Regions from separate parts of the Pseudomonas sp. GW821-FHT02A08 genome, predicted to be linked through region 2. Evidence: predicted binding sites of a transcription regulator. Region 2 holds the regulator's gene; each other region holds the start of a gene.
What was found. Region 2 encodes sigma-54, which starts transcription at its own class of promoters, with help from an activator protein. Its sites were predicted from a motif close to ANTGGCATNNANNTTGCTNT; they were not measured.

Region 1: the regulator sigma-54 is predicted to act here: its motif matches at 1,619-1,638, upstream of AC07W4_RS19825 (circularly permuted type 2 ATP-grasp protein).
Region 3: the regulator sigma-54 is predicted to act here: its motif matches at 1,988-2,007, upstream of glnA (glutamate--ammonia ligase).
Region 4: the regulator sigma-54 is predicted to act here: its motif matches at 2,870-2,889, upstream of AC07W4_RS14440 (flagellar basal body rod protein FlgF).

The regions. Positions count from the first base shown of each region.
Region 1 is NZ_JBWKWD010000029.1:56,928-61,120, forward strand. Features, by position in the region: gene speE (polyamine aminopropyltransferase) at 1-317, shown strand, start outside; gene AC07W4_RS19815 (hypothetical protein) at 514-747, shown strand; gene AC07W4_RS19820 (ribonuclease E inhibitor RraB) at 958-1,302, shown strand; gene AC07W4_RS19825 (circularly permuted type 2 ATP-grasp protein) at 1,671-3,080, shown strand; gene AC07W4_RS19830 (alpha-E domain-containing protein) at 3,093-4,043, shown strand; gene AC07W4_RS19835 (transglutaminase family protein) at 4,040-4,193, shown strand, end outside.
Region 2 is NZ_JBWKWD010000019.1:50,455-54,647, reverse strand. Features, by position in the region: gene lptC (LPS export ABC transporter periplasmic protein LptC) at 1-170, shown strand, start outside; gene lptA (lipopolysaccharide transport periplasmic protein LptA) at 157-705, shown strand; gene lptB (LPS export ABC transporter ATP-binding protein) at 705-1,430, shown strand; gene AC07W4_RS15155 (RNA polymerase factor sigma-54) at 1,676-3,169, shown strand; gene hpf (ribosome hibernation-promoting factor, HPF/YfiA family) at 3,244-3,552, shown strand; gene ptsN (PTS IIA-like nitrogen regulatory protein PtsN) at 3,565-4,029, shown strand; gene rapZ (RNase adapter RapZ) at 4,032-4,193, shown strand, end outside.
Region 3 is NZ_JBWKWD010000004.1:197,948-202,140, forward strand. Features, by position in the region: gene typA (translational GTPase TypA) at 1-179, opposite strand, end outside; gene thiI (tRNA uracil 4-sulfurtransferase ThiI) at 319-1,773, opposite strand; gene glnA (glutamate--ammonia ligase) at 2,102-3,508, shown strand; gene AC07W4_RS05105 (DUF4124 domain-containing protein) at 3,836-4,193, shown strand, end outside.
Region 4 is NZ_JBWKWD010000017.1:114,302-118,494, forward strand. Features, by position in the region: gene AC07W4_RS14425 (flagellar basal body P-ring protein FlgI) at 1-477, opposite strand, end outside; gene flgH (flagellar basal body L-ring protein FlgH) at 496-1,191, opposite strand; gene flgG (flagellar basal-body rod protein FlgG) at 1,244-2,029, opposite strand; gene AC07W4_RS14440 (flagellar basal body rod protein FlgF) at 2,075-2,815, opposite strand; gene AC07W4_RS14445 (sigma-54-dependent transcriptional regulator) at 3,181-4,193, opposite strand, start outside.

The DNA of each region.
Region 1 (4,193 bases), on a different contig from region 2:
GCGGCATTCTGGTGACCCAGAACGGCACGCCGTTCATGCAGATCGAAGAAGTGAAGACTACCGCCGGCCGCCTGCGCAGCCTGTTCCCGGACTGGCACTTCTACCAGGCCGCCGTGCCGACCTACATCGGTGGCTCGATGACTTTCGCCTGGGGCGCCACCAATACCGCTTATCGCAAGTTGTCCCGCGAAACCCTGCAACAGCGCTTCACGGGCAGCGGCATCGTCACCCGCTACTACAATCCTGAAATCCACATCGGCGCCTTCGCCTTGCCGCAATACGTGTTGCAGGCGGTGAACAAGCCAAGCAACGACTGATCTTTCAGTCCACGCACCAAACCTGTGGGAGCGGGCTTGCTCGCGAAGAGGGTGTGTCATTTGACAGAGTTGCTGGCTGACACACCCTCTTCGCGAGCAAGCCCGCTCCCACACTGTATTGCGGCGGAACAATTAGCCAGCTAACAAGGTCGAGATAGAGGTAAGCCCATCCATGGGTTTTATCGAGGAGGCACCAATGCAAAAGTGGAGAGTCACTTTCGTGGATGATCATGGCGAAACCATCAACGAAGTCTTTGAGTGCACCGAGCGCCCGGACTACGAGCGTGCCGCCAAGCTCATCAAGGCCCGGTTGCTTCCTGTCGCCGCCGAACTGGATCTGAACGATCTGGAAGGGCGGACCGCTGATGCGTGCGTCAAAGAGCTCAAGTTCCAGAACAGCATTCAAATACTCGGCATTACTCCAATCTGAACGACACCTGTCGCATTCACATCCAGACCTTGGCAGAGGCTCTATCTTGAGGCTACTCTGCAAGCGAGATCAGCGAATGAATCGCTAAGGTCTGGTCTTGTCAGCTCCATGCTTGTTTCCCGCCGGCACATCGGTTGCCGTCGCTCGCGCTGTTCGGTTGCGGGTGAGGGAGTACGGAAAGTCTATCCATCGTTTTGAGGAGGACGTTTCATGAGCACAGCCTATCAAGAAGACATCAGCAGCAGCGTGTTGCGCCGCATGAAAGAAGGCGGTTTTGATTTTTCGCGGTTTCATCCCATCGAGTTCTACGCCATTTTCCCGGACGAGGAGCGGGCACGCAGGGCGGCAGGTCATTTCCACCGTGGTGAATCCCTGGATGCTCAAGTCAGTGTGCGCGACGACGGCGCCTGGGCGCTGGAGTTGTGCAAGGTCATGTATGCCACCTACGACGATATCGGCGACTTCGAACAGGGTTTCGAAGCAGTGGTCGAGCCTCTGGGCGGCATCATCGAAGGCTGGGGTGTGAAACAGGAGGTACGAGGGCGACTCGCATAACCTTATGAACAGTGACAACCAGAAATGACGGCTGACCTTCGGGTTGGCCGTTTTCATTTGTGGGCGCTGGACACCTGCAAAAAAAAGCCGCCAGGGCAGGCGGCTAAAAGGGAAGTCCGGTGAGCTTTTCAGCGAATGCCTGGATTATCCGCACCCGTTGTCGGGCAGTGAAATCAACTCTGGCTATGCTGGTGATAGGCGACCACCACGCCTTGCAATGAAGCGGGGGCGATCAGGTTGGGGCATTTACCGCACAGGATTGGTGCGGTGCGTGCGCGTTGATTATCCAACCGATTGAAATCTAAGCGTTTATGCCGCTGGCACGGGCCTTGCGAAGGTCTGGACGTCCGAGTGACAAGGAGTACGGCATGATCCGCACCTATTTTGATGAGATGTACGATGCCGGCGGCCAGGTCCGCCCGCATTATCGGGAGTTTGCCCGTTGGCTGGCCGAGACGCCTGACGAGCTTCTGGCACAACGGCGACGCGAGGCCGATCTGCTGTTTCATCGCGCCGGGATTACCTTCACGCTCTACGGGGACGAGCAGGGCACAGAGCGCCTGATTCCCTTCGATACCATCCCCCGCAGCATCCCCGCCAGTGAATGGCGGGTCGTCGAGCGCGGCTGCATCCAGCGGGTCAAGGCGTTGAACATGTTCCTCGCCGATCTCTACCACGAGCAGCGCATTATCAAGGCCGGCATCATTCCGGCCGAGCAGGTGTTGGCCAACGAGCAGTACCAGTTGGCGATGCAAGGGCTGGATCTGCACCGCGATATCTACTCGCACATCTCCGGCGTCGACCTGGTGCGCGACGGCGACGGCACCTACTACGTGCTCGAAGACAATCTGCGAACACCGAGCGGCGTCAGCTACATGCTCGAAGACCGCAAGATGATGATGCGCCTGTTCCCCGAGCTGTTCGCGGCGCAACGCATCGCCCCCATCGACCACTACCCGAACCTGCTGCTCGACACCCTGAAAAGCTCAAGCCCGATCGATAACCCGAGCGTGGTGGTGCTGACGCCGGGGCGTTTCAACAGTGCGTTCTTCGAACATGCGTTCCTGGCGCGGGAAATGGGCGTGGAACTGGTGGAGGGCGCGGACCTGTTCGTGCGTGACGACAAAGTCTACATGCGGACCACCGACGGGCCGAAAGCGGTCGACGTGATTTATCGTCGACTAGACGATGCGTTCCTCGATCCTCTGGCGTTCAACCCGGAATCGATGCTCGGCGTACCGGGGCTGCTGTCGTCCTACCGTTCCGGCAACGTGGTGCTGGCTAATGCCATCGGCACGGGGGTGGCGGACGACAAGTCGGTGTATCCGTTCGTTACCGACATGATCCGTTTCTATCTGGACGAAGAGCCGATCCTGAAGAACGTTCCTACGTGGCAATGCCGTAATCCATCTGAGCTTTCCCACGTACTGGCCAATCTTCCAGAACTGGTGGTCAAGGAAACCCAAGGCTCCGGCGGGTACGGAATGCTGGTGGGGCCGGCGGCGACGGCAGCGGAAATCGAAGCCTTCCGCGCGCGGATCATCGCCAAGCCCCATGCCTATATCGCGCAACCGACGCTGTCGCTGTCGACCTGCCCGACCTTTGTCGAAAACGGCATTGCGCCACGCCATATCGACTTGCGGCCGTTTGTCCTGTCGGGTCGTGAAACCCGGGTCGTGCCCGGCGGCTTGACCCGTGTCGCCCTGCGCGAAGGCTCCCTGGTGGTCAACTCCTCCCAGGGCGGCGGAACCAAGGACACCTGGGTGGTCGAGGATTAAAGGAAGCCTGTCATGTTAAGTAGAACTGCCTCGGATTTGTATTGGATGTCGCGTTACCTGGAGCGGGCGGAAAACCTCGCACGGATGCTCGACATCAGCTATTCGCTGTCGCTGATGCCGCAAGACGGTCGTGGTGACGGTTTGCACGAGTTGGCCATGCCGCTGTTGATTACCGGCACCCTGGACGATTACCTGGAGCGCCATGGCGAACTGCATGCCGAACGGCTGCTGCATTTTTTCGCCCTGGATGCGGCCAACCCCGCGAGCATCTACAGCTGCCTCGGTGCCGCGCGGGCCAGCGCCCATGCGGTGCGTGGGCGCATCACTGCCGACATGTGGGAAAACATCAACGCCACCTGGCTGGAAATTCGCGGTATCGCCGAACAGGGCCTCAGTCGCTACGGCATGAGCCGTTTCTGCGAGTGGATCAAGGAGCGTTCCCACCTGTTCCGGGGCGCGTCCTACGGCACCATCATGCGTAACGATGCGTTTCGCTTCATTCGCCTGGGGACCTTTATCGAACGGGCGGACAACACCTTGCGCCTGCTCGATGCCCGCTACGAAATGGCCGGCGACCAGGCCGAAGCGGTCAGCGATGGCACCGCTCACGCGTATTACCAATGGAGCGCGTTGCTGCGGGCGTTGTCGTCGTTCGAGGCCTATACGGAAATCTACCGCGACGCTCCCGGCGCCCGGCATGTCGCCGAGTTGCTGTTGCTGCGGGCCGATGTGCCGCGATCCCTGCGCGCCTGCACCGAAGAAATCGACCAGATCCTCGCGCAATTGCCGGGGGCCAACGGTCGCCCCGCACAACGCCTGGCGGCAGAAATGGACGCACGCCTGCGCTACACCGGCATCCATGAAATTCTCGAAGAAGGCCTGCACGCCTGGCTGACCGAGTTCATCCCGCTGGTGCGCCAGTTGGGTAACGCGATTCACAGTTCTTATCTGGAGGCGGCATGAGACTTTCCATTAGCCACGAGACCACCTATCACTACGAAGACAAGGTGCGGGCGAGCATCCAGTACCTGCGCCTGACTCCCCACGACAGCGAGCGCCAGCACGTGCTCAGCTGGCAGCTCGACCTGCCGCGTCCGGTGCGGGCGCAGCTCG
Region 2 (4,193 bases):
CCAGCACCCGCATGACCGTGTTCCCGCAGCAGCAATATGCGCAGACCGAGCAAGACGTTAGAATCGACGGCGCTGGCGGTGTATCGACTGGCAAGGGAATGAAAGCGTATTTGAAAGAAAGCAGGATACACCTGCTATCGAACGTAAGAGGACAGTATGAGGCTCGTTAAAACCCTCCCGATTTTGCTCAGTCTGGGCGCAGCACTGGGAAGCGTGAGCGCCTGGGCTCTGCCGGAAGATCAACAGCAGCCTATCCGCATTCAGGCCGACGATGCCCAACTGGACGACAAGCAAGGTATTGCCACCTATAAGGGTGACGTGATCATCACCCAAGGCTCGATGAAGGTGACAGGCAACACCGTTACCATCACCCGCACCCCGACTGGTGACATTGACGTAGTGACCTCGGTGGGCAACCTGGCGTACTTCGAGCAATTGCAAACGGCTGGCGATACCAAGCCTGTCCAGGGCTGGGGCGTGACGATCCAGTATCACGCCACGCAAAATCGCGTCGTACTGATCGACAAGGCCAAGGTTGTCGACAAGGACAACAACGTCACCCAAGGCGAGAAAATTGTCTACGACACGGACAAGAAACTCGCCAGCGCCGGTCGCGCCACAGGCAGCAAGATCACCGAGTCGCGCCCGCGTATCGACATGGTGATCCAGCCGAAGAAGAAAACCGACGAGAAAAAGGCCCAGTAATGGCAACTCTGAAAGCTCAGCATCTGGCCAAGAGCTACAAGAGCCGCCAGGTCGTGCGTGACGTCAGCCTGTCCATCGACAGCGGCCAGATCGTCGGCCTGCTTGGCCCGAACGGCGCCGGCAAGACCACCTGCTTCTACATGATCGTCGGCCTGGTGCAAGCCGATCAGGGCCGCGTCCTGATCGATGACCTGGACGTCAGCCACCAGCCGATGCACGGCCGTGCAAAGGCCGGTATCGGCTACCTGCCGCAAGAAGCATCGATCTTCCGCAAACTGTCGGTGGCCGACAACATCATGGCCATCCTCGAGACCCGCAAGGAACTCGACAAGGCCGGCCGTCGCAAGGAACTGGAAAGCCTGCTGCAGGAGTTCCACATCAGCCACATCCGCGACAACCTGGGCATGAGCCTGTCCGGCGGCGAGCGCCGTCGCGTGGAAATCGCCCGTGCCCTGGCCACCAACCCGAAATTCATCCTCCTCGATGAACCCTTCGCCGGTGTGGACCCGATTTCGGTCGGCGACATCAAGCAGATCATTCACCACCTCAAGGCCAAAGGCATTGGCGTGCTGATCACGGACCACAACGTTCGTGAAACCCTGGATATCTGTGAAACCGCCTATATCGTCAATGACGGCCAACTGATCGCCGAAGGCGACGCAGAGACAATCCTGGCCAACGACCTGGTCAAGGAAGTGTATCTGGGCCATGAGTTCCGCCTGTAAACGCTGAGCCGTGCCCAGGCATCTGCCCGGGCACCCGGCCAGCCACTCACCAGCGCCTCGTGCCGACGAGCGTGGTCAGCCCCCGACAAGGGCAGCGCAGCAACACAAATTTATAGTTTTTTATTGTTACAGCGCTCTAGGCAAACCCTTTAGTTTCAGGCATATAATTTGCTTAAGTTTGGCGCCCCGGCGCCCTGTAGTGGATGGCGCATGTGCGCCGGCGAATAAGGTGTTAAGCCCCTGCCATGAAACCATCGCTAGTCTTGAGAATGGGCCAGCAGCTGACGATGACACCGCAGCTGCAACAGGCCATCCGCCTGCTCCAATTGTCGACCCTGGACCTGCAACAGGAAATCCAGGAGGCCCTGGAGTCCAATCCGATGCTCGAACGCCAGGAAGAAGGCGACGACTTCGACAATTCCGACCCCTTGGCCGACAACGCCGAACAAAAGCCCAACACTGACATCCAGGAGCCCTCCTACCAGGAAAGCGCCCCGACGGTTGATAACCTCGATGAGGGTGACTGGAACGAGCGTATTCCCAACGAACTCCCCGTCGACACCGCGTGGGAAGACGTTTACCAGACCAGCGCCAGCAGCCTGCCCAGCAATGATGATGACGAGTGGGACTTCACCACCCGCACCTCGGCCGGCGAAAGCCTGCAGAGCCACTTGCTGTGGCAACTGAACCTGGCCCCGATGTCCGACACCGATCGCCTGATCGCCGTGACCCTGATCGACTGCATCAACAATCAGGGCTACCTGGACGAAACCCTCGAGGAAATCCTCGAAGCCTTCGACCCGGAACTGGACATCGAGCTGGACGAAATCGAAGCCGTCCTGCATCGCATCCAGCAATTCGAGCCTGCCGGCATCGGCGCCCGCAACCTGGGCGAATGCCTGCTGCTGCAATTGCGCCAGCTGCCTGCCAAGACCCCTTGGCTGGCCGAGGCCAAGCGCCTGGTCACCGATTACATCGACCTGCTTGGCAGCCGCGACTACAGCCAGTTGATGCGTCGCATGAAGCTCAAGGAAGACGAACTGCGCCAGGTCATCGAGCTGGTTCAGAGCCTCAACCCTCGCCCGGGCTCGCAGATCGAGTCCACAGAAGCCGAGTATGTCGTTCCTGACGTCATCGTGCGCAAGGACAACGAGCGCTGGCTGGTCGAGCTCAATCAGGAGTCGGTGCCACGACTGCGGGTCAATGCCCAGTACGCCGGTTTCGTGCGCCGCGCCGACACCAGCGCCGACAATACCTTCATGCGCAATCAGTTGCAGGAGGCCCGCTGGTTCATCAAGAGCCTGCAAAGCCGCAATGAAACCCTGATGAAGGTTGCCACCCAGATCGTCGAGCATCAGCGCGGGTTCCTCGAATATGGCGACGAAGCCATGAAGCCGCTGGTCCTGCATGACATCGCCGAAGCGGTCGGCATGCATGAATCGACGATTTCACGGGTGACCACCCAGAAGTTCATGCACACCCCCCGGGGCATTTATGAACTGAAGTACTTTTTTTCCAGCCACGTAAGCACCTCCGAAGGCGGCGAATGCTCGTCTACGGCGATCCGGGCGATCATCAAAAAACTGGTTGCAGCGGAAAATCAGAAAAAGCCGTTGAGTGACAGCAAGATCGCTGGTTTACTGGAGGCACAAGGCATTCAGGTGGCTCGCCGCACCGTCGCCAAGTACCGCGAATCCCTCGGGATCGCGCCTTCGAGCGAACGCAAGCGGTTGATGTAGGGCCACGCCACAGCGTTCCAGTGGTAGATCATCTGATCTACCGCTTTATGCACTGGCAACGAAGGAGAAGCTGTATGCAAGTCAACATCAGTGGACACCAACTGGAAGTGACCGAACCTCTTCGCACCTACATCGGCGAAAAACTCGAACGATTGGAGCGACATTTCGACAAGATCACTAATGTGCAGGTCACGATGACCGTCGAAAAACTGAAGCAGAAAATCGAAGCCACGCTGCATATTCCCGGGAATGAAGTGGTCGCCAACGCGGAACATACCGATATGTATGCCGCGATCGACGCACTCACCGACAAGCTGGATAAACAACTCAAAAAGCATAAGGAAAAGACCCAGAGCCTCCTCCAGGGCGCAACCGGTCGTTAACACTCCCTACCCATGATCCGACTTGAAAGTATCCTGACCCCCGGCCGTTCCCTGGTGAACGTGCCGGGAGGCAGTAAAAAGAAAGCCCTCGAACAAATTGCCAATCTGATCGCCCGCGAAGTGCCGGCCCTGGAGATGCAAGATGTCTTCGAGGCATTGATCGCCCGTGAAAAACTCGGCTCCACCGGGTTTGGCAATGGCATCGCCATTCCACATTGCCGCCTCAAGGGCTGTGTTTCGCCCATCAGTGCATTGATGCACCTGGACGCCCCTATCGATTTCGACGCCATCGATGGCGCGCCGGTCGACCTGCTGTTCGTGCTGCTGGTCCCGGAAGCCGCCACCGATGCGCACCTTGAGCTGCTGCGACAAATCGCCAGCATGCTCGACCGCAAGGAAGTGCGCGAAAAGCTGCGTAGTGCTGCAAGCAACGAAGCCCTGTATCAGGTTGTCCTGGACGAGCAAAACGGTCAGTAATCATGCGCTTGATCATCGTCAGTGGCCGTTCCGGCTCAGGTAAAAGTACCGCCCTCAACGTTCTTGAGGACAACGGCTACTACTGCATCGACAACCTGCCTGCCGGTCTGCTGCCGGAGCTGGCAGAACGCGCCTTGATTCATACCGAGCTGTTGCAGCCGCTG
Region 3 (4,193 bases), on a different contig from region 2:
TTTTTCGCCAGAATGGTAATACCGCGCTCTTTTTCCTGGTCGTTGGAGTCCATCACGCGCTCGTCGTTGAGCTCGTTGCGCTCCAGGGTGCCGGATTGACGCAGGAGTTTGTCTACCAGGGTGGTCTTACCATGGTCAACGTGGGCAATGATGGCGATGTTGCGTAGATTTTCGATCACTTGTGTATCTCGATCAGAGGATTCGGTGTGCTGACAAGTCTTGGCAGCGATTAACAGTAGCGTCCGTGAAAGCCGTTACAGCTTGACGGTGGCATCGGGGGGCCGGTGACGCAGGCCACAGGCAAACAGCCCCGGGCACTTAGCTCGGTCGATAAACGCGCACATTGGCATGCCCCTCACTGAGCAAATGGTGGGCATGCAGGCGACTCATCACGCCTTTGTCGCAATACAGCAGGTACTGGCGAGTAGGGTCCAGTTCCTTGAAACGAGCGTTCACTGCATAAAACGGCATCGTTTGTACCTCGATGCCAGCAAGGTCCAGCGGGTCGTCTTCAGCGGCATCCGGGTGACGGATGTCGATGACGATCTGACCGGCCAGCGCTTCGCTGACTTCTTCAATCTGCAAATCCTGGCCCAGCTCATCGATCACACGATCGATCGGCACCAGCTTGGCGTTTTCGAGCGCACGCTCGAGTACCGCCATATCGAATTCTTTCTCTTCATGCTCGACGCGATAGCGCTTGGCTGCGGTCTTCGGATTGACCGAGATGACGCCGCAGTATTCCGGCATGTGTCGGGCGAAATCGGCGGTGCCGATTTCGATTGCCGTGTCGATAATGTCCTGCTTGTGGCTGGCGATCAGCGGACGCAGCACCAGCTTGTCGGTTACGCAGTCGATCACTGACAGGTTCGGCAAAGTCTGGCTCGACACCTGGGAGATCGCCTCACCGGTGACCAGTGCGTCGATGTGCAGTCGATCGGCAATCCGGGACGAAGCGCGCAACATCATACGCTTCAATACTACGCCCATATGACTGTTATCGACTTTGCCGAGAATTTCGCCCAGCACTTCTTCGAACGGCACACTGACAAATAGCACGCGCTGGGAGCTGCCGTACTTCTTCCAGATGAAATGCGCGACTTCCATGACGCCCAGTTCGTGGGCTCGTCCGCCCAGGTTGAAGAAGCAGAAATGCGCCATCAGCCCGCGTCGCATGATCTGGTAGGCCGCCACGGTGGAGTCGAAGCCACCGGACATCAGCACCAGGGTCTGCTCCAGGGCGCCAAGCGGATATCCGCCGATGCCGTTGTGCTGGCTGTGGATCACGAACAACCGTTGGTCGCGAACTTCGATCCGGACTTCGATTTCCGGCGCTTTCAGGTCGATCCCGGCGGCGCCGCACTCGCGACGCAGTTTGCTGCCGACGTATTTTTCGACGTCCATCGAGCTGAACGGGTGCTTGCCCGCACGCTTGCAGCGCACCGAGAAAATCTTCCCGGCCAGCGCATCGCCGTAGTGCTGCCTGCACTTTTCGGTGATGTCGTCGAAGTCGCCCAGCGGGTACTCGTCGATCTGCAGAAAGTGCGCGATGCCCGGCATGCAGGTCAGACGTTCACCCATCTCTTTCAAGGCTTTCGGGTCGGTAACGCGGGTTTCCAGCTCGAGATTGTCCCACACGCCGTTCACCACCACGGCCGGGTCCAGATCGCGGAGCACGGCGCGGATGTTTTTGGCCAACTGGCGGATAAATTTCGTCCGGACAGGTCGACTCTTGATGGTGATCTCGGGAAAGACTTTTACGATTAATTTCATGGAAACAGCGCGCGCATGGCCTGCCGAAAAAGGGGGGCGCGGATTATAGCGGAAATTGCTCAAGGTTTAACCAGTTAATGTGCAGAAGGTTTCGCACGCACCAAAACAGGTCATATGTTGGAGATGACGCCACATTACAGGGCGAGATTTTCTGCTTTAAAGCGCAATATGCCCCCGCAAGCGTGTTTTTGGGGCAAAAAACCCATGCTGGGGCACTGGCATGCAATTTGCTCCCTTGTGAGGCAGGTTGCCTTGGCAGAGTATTCGCGCCGGCATCACCCACATTTAAGGGCATCCACTACTAGCCCGAAGCCACCCGGAGGACACTATGTCGAAGTCGGTTCAACTCATCAAAGATCATGACGTCAAATGGATTGATCTGCGCTTCACGGACACCAAAGGCACTCAGCACCACGTGACCATGCCGGCTCGCGATGCGCTGGATGACGACTTCTTCGAAGTCGGCAAAATGTTCGACGGTTCCTCCATCGCTGGCTGGAAAGGCATCGAAGCCTCCGACATGATCCTGATGCCGGACGACTCCACCGCTGTCCTGGATCCGTTCACCGAAGAACCGACCCTGATCCTGGTCTGCGACATCATCGAACCTTCGAGCATGCAAGGCTACGACCGCGACCCACGTGCGATCGCCAAGCGCGCCGAAGAGCACCTGAAAGCCACCGGTATCGGTGACACCGTGTTCGCCGGTCCAGAGCCAGAATTCTTCATCTTCGACCAGGTGAAGTTCAAGTCCGACATTTCCGGCTCCATGTTCAAGATCTACTCTGAACAGGGTTCGTGGATGTCCGACCAGGACATCGAAGGCGGCAACAAAGGCCACCGTCCAGGCGTCAAAGGTGGTTACTTCCCGGTTCCGCCGTTCGACCACGACCACGAAATCCGTACCTCCATGTGCAACGCACTGGAAGAAATGGGCCTGACCGTCGAAGTTCACCACCACGAAGTGGCGACTGCCGGCCAGAACGAAATCGGCGTCAAGTTCAACACCCTGGTGAAGAAAGCCGACGAAACCCAAACCCTGAAGTACGTCGTGCACAACGTTGCCGATGCCTACGGCCGTACCGCTACCTTCATGCCTAAGCCTCTGTACGGCGACAACGGCTCGGGTATGCACGTACACATGTCCATCTGGAAAGATGGCAAGAACACCTTCGCAGGCGAAGGCTATGCCGGCCTGTCCGACACCGCCCTGTACTTCATCGGTGGCATCATCAAGCACGGTAAGGCCCTGAACGGCTTCACCAACCCGGCAACCAACTCCTACAAGCGTCTGGTTCCAGGCTTCGAAGCTCCAGTGATGCTGGCCTATTCGGCTCGCAACCGTTCCGCTTCGATCCGTATTCCTTACGTGTCGAGCCCGAAAGCCCGCCGTATCGAAGCACGCTTCCCGGATCCGGCTGCCAACCCGTACCTGTGCTTCGCCGCACTGCTGATGGCTGGCCTGGACGGCATCCAGAACAAGATCCACCCTGGCGACGCAGCTGACAAAAACCTGTATGACCTGCCGCCTGAAGAGGCCAAAGAGATCCCACAAGTTTGCGGCAGCCTGAAAGAAGCCCTGGAAGAGCTGGACAAAGGTCGTGCGTTCCTGACCAAAGGCGGCGTTTTCAGCGACGACTTCATCGACGCTTACATCGCCCTGAAAAGCGAAGAAGAAATCAAGGTACGTACCTTCGTACACCCACTGGAATACGAGCTGTACTACAGCTGCTGATCCGGTAGCGCCGCAGCACGCGGCGTGACAAAAAGAGGCCTCCTTCGGGAGGCCTTTTTATTGCCCACGATTCAACGGACGATAGAGAACCCTGTGGGAGCGGCGGTGCGACGATTCGACTTGCCCGCGAAGACGTCAGTACACTCAACATCTGCTTATCAGACAGACCGCTTTCGCGAGCAAGTCGAATCGTCGCACCGCCGCTCCCACAAGGGGTTTTCTGTGTCCAGGCGGCCTCGGCAAATCATGCCCAGATGTTAACGGCTTGGGATAACCACCCAGCCTGGCCTATGCTGCAACCCAACGCTTTCGTTTCCGGTCGATTCCATGGGTCGTGGTTTTCTCTTCATCCTGTTGCTGGTTGTTCTGCCCGCCACGGCGCAGATCTACAAGTACACGGACGCCAACGGCGCCACCGCGTACAGCAATCAACCGCCTGACGGCGTCAGTGCCCAACCGGTCGATTTGCCGCCCCTCAATAGCGTCGAACGCCAGCCTGCCGGCGAAGCCGCACCTGCTACTGATTCCGGTCATAAAGAACAGCCCTACAAGACCTATGAAGTGCTGGAGATTACCGGCCTGCCCACCACAGAAGCACTGCGCGCCAACAATGGCACCTTCACGATAAATGTATTGATCAAACCGCGCCTGCAAGGCCCGCACCTGCTGCGCCTGCTGCTGGACG
Region 4 (4,193 bases), on a different contig from region 2:
CTTCGAGCCGTCTCGCCCTTCCGCATCGAAACCGCCAACCACCAGGTTGCCCTGGGCCACCGCATAGACGTTACCGTCGATACCCTTGAGTGGCGTCAGCAGCAAGGTGCCGCCGCGCAGGCTCTTGGAGTTACCGATGGACGAAACGGTGATGTCGACCTGCTGGCCCGGCTTGGCGAACGCCGGCAAATCGGCACTGATCGACACCGCCGCGACGTTCTTCAACTGCACGTTGCCCGAGCCCGGCGGTACCTTGATGCCGAACTGCGAGAGCATGTTGTTGAAGGTCTGCAGGGTGAACGGGGTCTGCGTCGTCTGGTCGCCGGTGCCGTTAAGCCCGACCACCAGGCCGTAACCGATCAACTGGTTGGAACGCACGCCGGAAATGCTGGCGATGTCCTTCAGGCGCTCGGCTTGAGCGTTGAAGGCGGCGGACAACATCAGGGCGGCCACCATCAGGTGTTTGAAGTTCAACATGCTCAACTGGAAAGCCACCTAGAAAGGGAACAGCGGGCTGAGGAAGAAACGGTCGAACCAGCCTGGCTGACTCGCATCGGCAAACGAACCGGTGCCCGAGTAGGTGATGCGCGCATCGGCGACACGGGTCGACGGCACGGTGTTGTCGGTGGCGATGTCATCGGCGCGAACCAGGCCGGCAATCCGCACCAGTTCGTCACCGGTGTTGAGGGTCATCCACTTCTCGCCGCGTACCGCGATGATGCCGTTGGGCAACACATCGGCGACGGTGACCGTGATCGAACCGGTCAGGGTGTTGCCCTGCGCCGCCTTGCTGTCACCCTTGGTCGCGCGATCACCTTCGTAACTGGCACTCAGGCTCAGGTCGCCATCGCCGAACGGGTTGTTGGTGGTGGCGCTGCTGCCGAACAGCGAAGTCAGGCCGATGTTGGCCTTGCTGTTCTTGCCAATTTGCGAGTTGGCGTTTTTGCTGGCCTGGGTCCTTTCGTTCAGGGTGATGGTGATGATGTCACCGATCCGGAACGCCTTGCGGTCGGTGTAGAGGTTCTGTTCGAAACCGGCCTGATAGATCGAGCCGTTGTTCGCGGCCGCCGGCAACGGCGTACGTGGTAACACCGGAGCGTAGTAAGGGTCATTGGGCTTGGGCGTCGCAGGCACGCAACCTGCGAGCGCGGTGATCCCACTCAGTGCCAGAACAGATACATAGCGATTCATGACCCTACCTCACGGTGTTGCAGGCGGCCTCATGGCCGCCACATAGACTGGATTACAGATTCTGCGTTACGAACGAGAGCATCTGGTCGGCGGTGGAGATCACCTTGGAGTTCATCTCGTAGGCGCGCTGGGTGGTGATCATGTTGACCATCTCCTCAACGGTGCTGACGTTGGACGTTTCCAGGGTGTTCTGCAGCGTGGAGCCAAAACCGTTCAGGCCCGGTGTGCCGACTTGCGGCGCGCCACTGGCGGCGGTTTCCAGGAACAGGTTGTTGCCCACGGCTTGCAAGCCGGCCGGATTGATGAAGTCGGCGGTTTGCAGGTTGCCGATCACCTGGGCAGCCGGGTTGCCGACAACGGTGATGGATACTGTCCCGTCGCGGCCGACCGTAAAGGTCTGCGCTTCGTTCGGAATGACAATGGCCGGCTCCAGGGCAAAGCCGCTGGCGTTCACGATCTGGCCGTTGGAGTCCAGGTGAAACGTACCGTCACGGGTGTAGGACGTGGTGCCGTCCGGCTGCAGGATCTGGAAGAACCCGCGACCGTCGATGGCCATGTCCAGTGGCTGCTCGGTGGTTTGCAGGCTGCCGGCGGTGAAGTTTTTCTGGGTGCCGACGATGCGCACACCGGTACCCAGTTGCAGACCCGACGGCAGCTCGCTGTCTTGGGTCGACTGTGCACCTGGCTGGCGCTTGATCTGGTAGAGCAGGTCCTGGAACTCGGCGCGGTCACGTTTGAAACCCGTGGTCGACACGTTGGCCAGGTTGTTGGAAATGGTGGTCAGGTTGGTGTCCTGGGCGGACAGGCCTGTCTTGGCAACCCATAGAGCCGGAAGCATTCGATTCTCCTCGTGCGCCTGTTTTACGGCGCGACGTTCTGGTAATTAGCTGATCTGCAAGACCCGAGCCATGGCCTGGTCATCGTCTTTGGCGGTGTTCATCATCTTGATGTGCAGTTCGAACTGCTTGGACAAGGCCAGAACCGAGGTCATCTCTTCCACGGCATTGACGTTGCTCGATTCGAGGAATCCGGACACCAGCCTGACGTTGGCATCGGCCTGCGCAGGCTTGCCGTCCTTGGTGTGGATCGAACCATCCAGGCCCTTGCTCATGTTCTTGAGGTCCGGGTTGACCAGTTTGATGCGATCGACTTCGGCCATCACCCGCGGACCTTCGCCCATCGCGCGGATGCTGATGGTGCCGTCCTCGCCGACTTCGATCTGCTGCTCGGGCGGCACGGCAATCGGCCCGCCATTGCCCATGACCGGCATGCCGTTGCCGGCGCGCAGCACGCCCAGGGCGTCAACGTTCAGGCTGCCGGTGCGCACGTAGCTTTCACCGCCATCGGGGGTCTGTACGGCAATCCAGCCGTTGCCTTGTACGGCAACGTCGAGGTCGCGACCGGTTTCCACCAGTGAACCCGGGGAGAAATCCGTGCCCGGGCGTTCGGACATGGCAAACGCACGCGCCGGAAAGCTGTCACCGAACACCGGCATCGAACGGGCCTGCTCCAGGTCTTTCTGGAAGCCGTTGGTGGAGATGTTCGCGAGGTTGTTGGCATGCGCCTTTTGCGCCAGTGCATTCTGGCTGGCGCCGGTCATTGCCACATAAAGGTACTTGTCCACACTCTTTCCTCTGCCTGCCGGACGTTTGCCGCCCACTGCTGTACAGCTGAGCCATAAGCAATTTGCAGACCAACTTGTTTTTGGTGGCGCGAGGCCCGGCAAACAGGGGACTTTGAGGATTCAGAGGGGATTTGTGATTTGTATCAGAGACGAAAAACCGGCGGTGTCATGCCGCCTACGGCAAACGTCGACCTCAAGAGTTCGCCGAACCCCCTATAGCAGCTGCCGAGCCTGCGAGGCTGCGTTCGACGGCGAAGCCGTCGTGAGACCAGGCGCAGCGGTGTGCCAGGAAGACCAGGCATGCGGGATTTACGACGGCTTCGCCGCCGAACGCAGCCTCGCAGGCTCGGCAGCTGCTACAGGACCTAGGCGATACCCGACTCTTTGCCGACGTCGTACTCACGCAATTTGTTGGCAATGGTCGTATGCGAAACCCCCAGGCGCTTGCCCAGTTGCCGACTGCTCGGATGCTCGGAATACAGCCGTTCCAGCACCGCCTTCTCGAAACGCCCGACAATCTCGTCCAGCCCACCCTCCAGCGAAAAATCGCCAAGGGGCTGACGCACGCCATAATCCGGCAGGCGAATGTGCTCGGCCTTGACCGTGCCGCCGTCGCACAGGGAAACCGCCTGGAACAGCACGTTTTCCAGTTGGCGCACGTTGCCCGGCCAATGGTAGTGGCTGAGCCGCTCCATGGCCGCCGGGGCGAGTTTGGGCAACGGGCATCCGATCTGCCGGCTGGCCTGATCAAGGAAGTGCTCCACCAGCGGCGTCAAACCGTCAAGGCATTCACGTAGCGGCGGGATATGCAGGGACAACACATTCAAGCGGTGATAGAGGTCCTGGCGGAACTCGCCGCGCGCGCACAATTCGGACAGGTCGACCTGGGTCGCGCAGATCACTCGCACGTCGAGGTAGACCTCCTCGTCGCTGCCCACACGACGGAAGCAGCCGTCCTGCAAAAAGCGCAGCAATTTCACCTGCAAGCGCGGGCTCATTTCACCGACGCCATCGAGAAACAGCGTACCGCCCGCCGTCAGCTCCAGCAGCCCGAGCTTGCCTTCGGCCCGCGCCCCTTCGAAGGCACCGGGGCCATAACCGAACAATTCCGTCTCGGCCATCGACTCCGGCAGCCCCGCGCAATTGAGCGCCATCAACGGCGACTGCCCACGCGGACTGGCCAAGTGGCAGGCCCGCGCCAGCAACTCTTTGCCGGTGCCGGTTTCGCCTTCTATCAATAACGGCGCATCCAGCGGCGCCATACGCCGCGCTTCGCGCACCACAGCGGCCATCACTTTCGAGCTTTGGAAGATGCTGTCGAAGCCACGCAACTCCTGCTTGCGCACGTTGTAGATGCGCTCACCCACCCGGTCGGCGC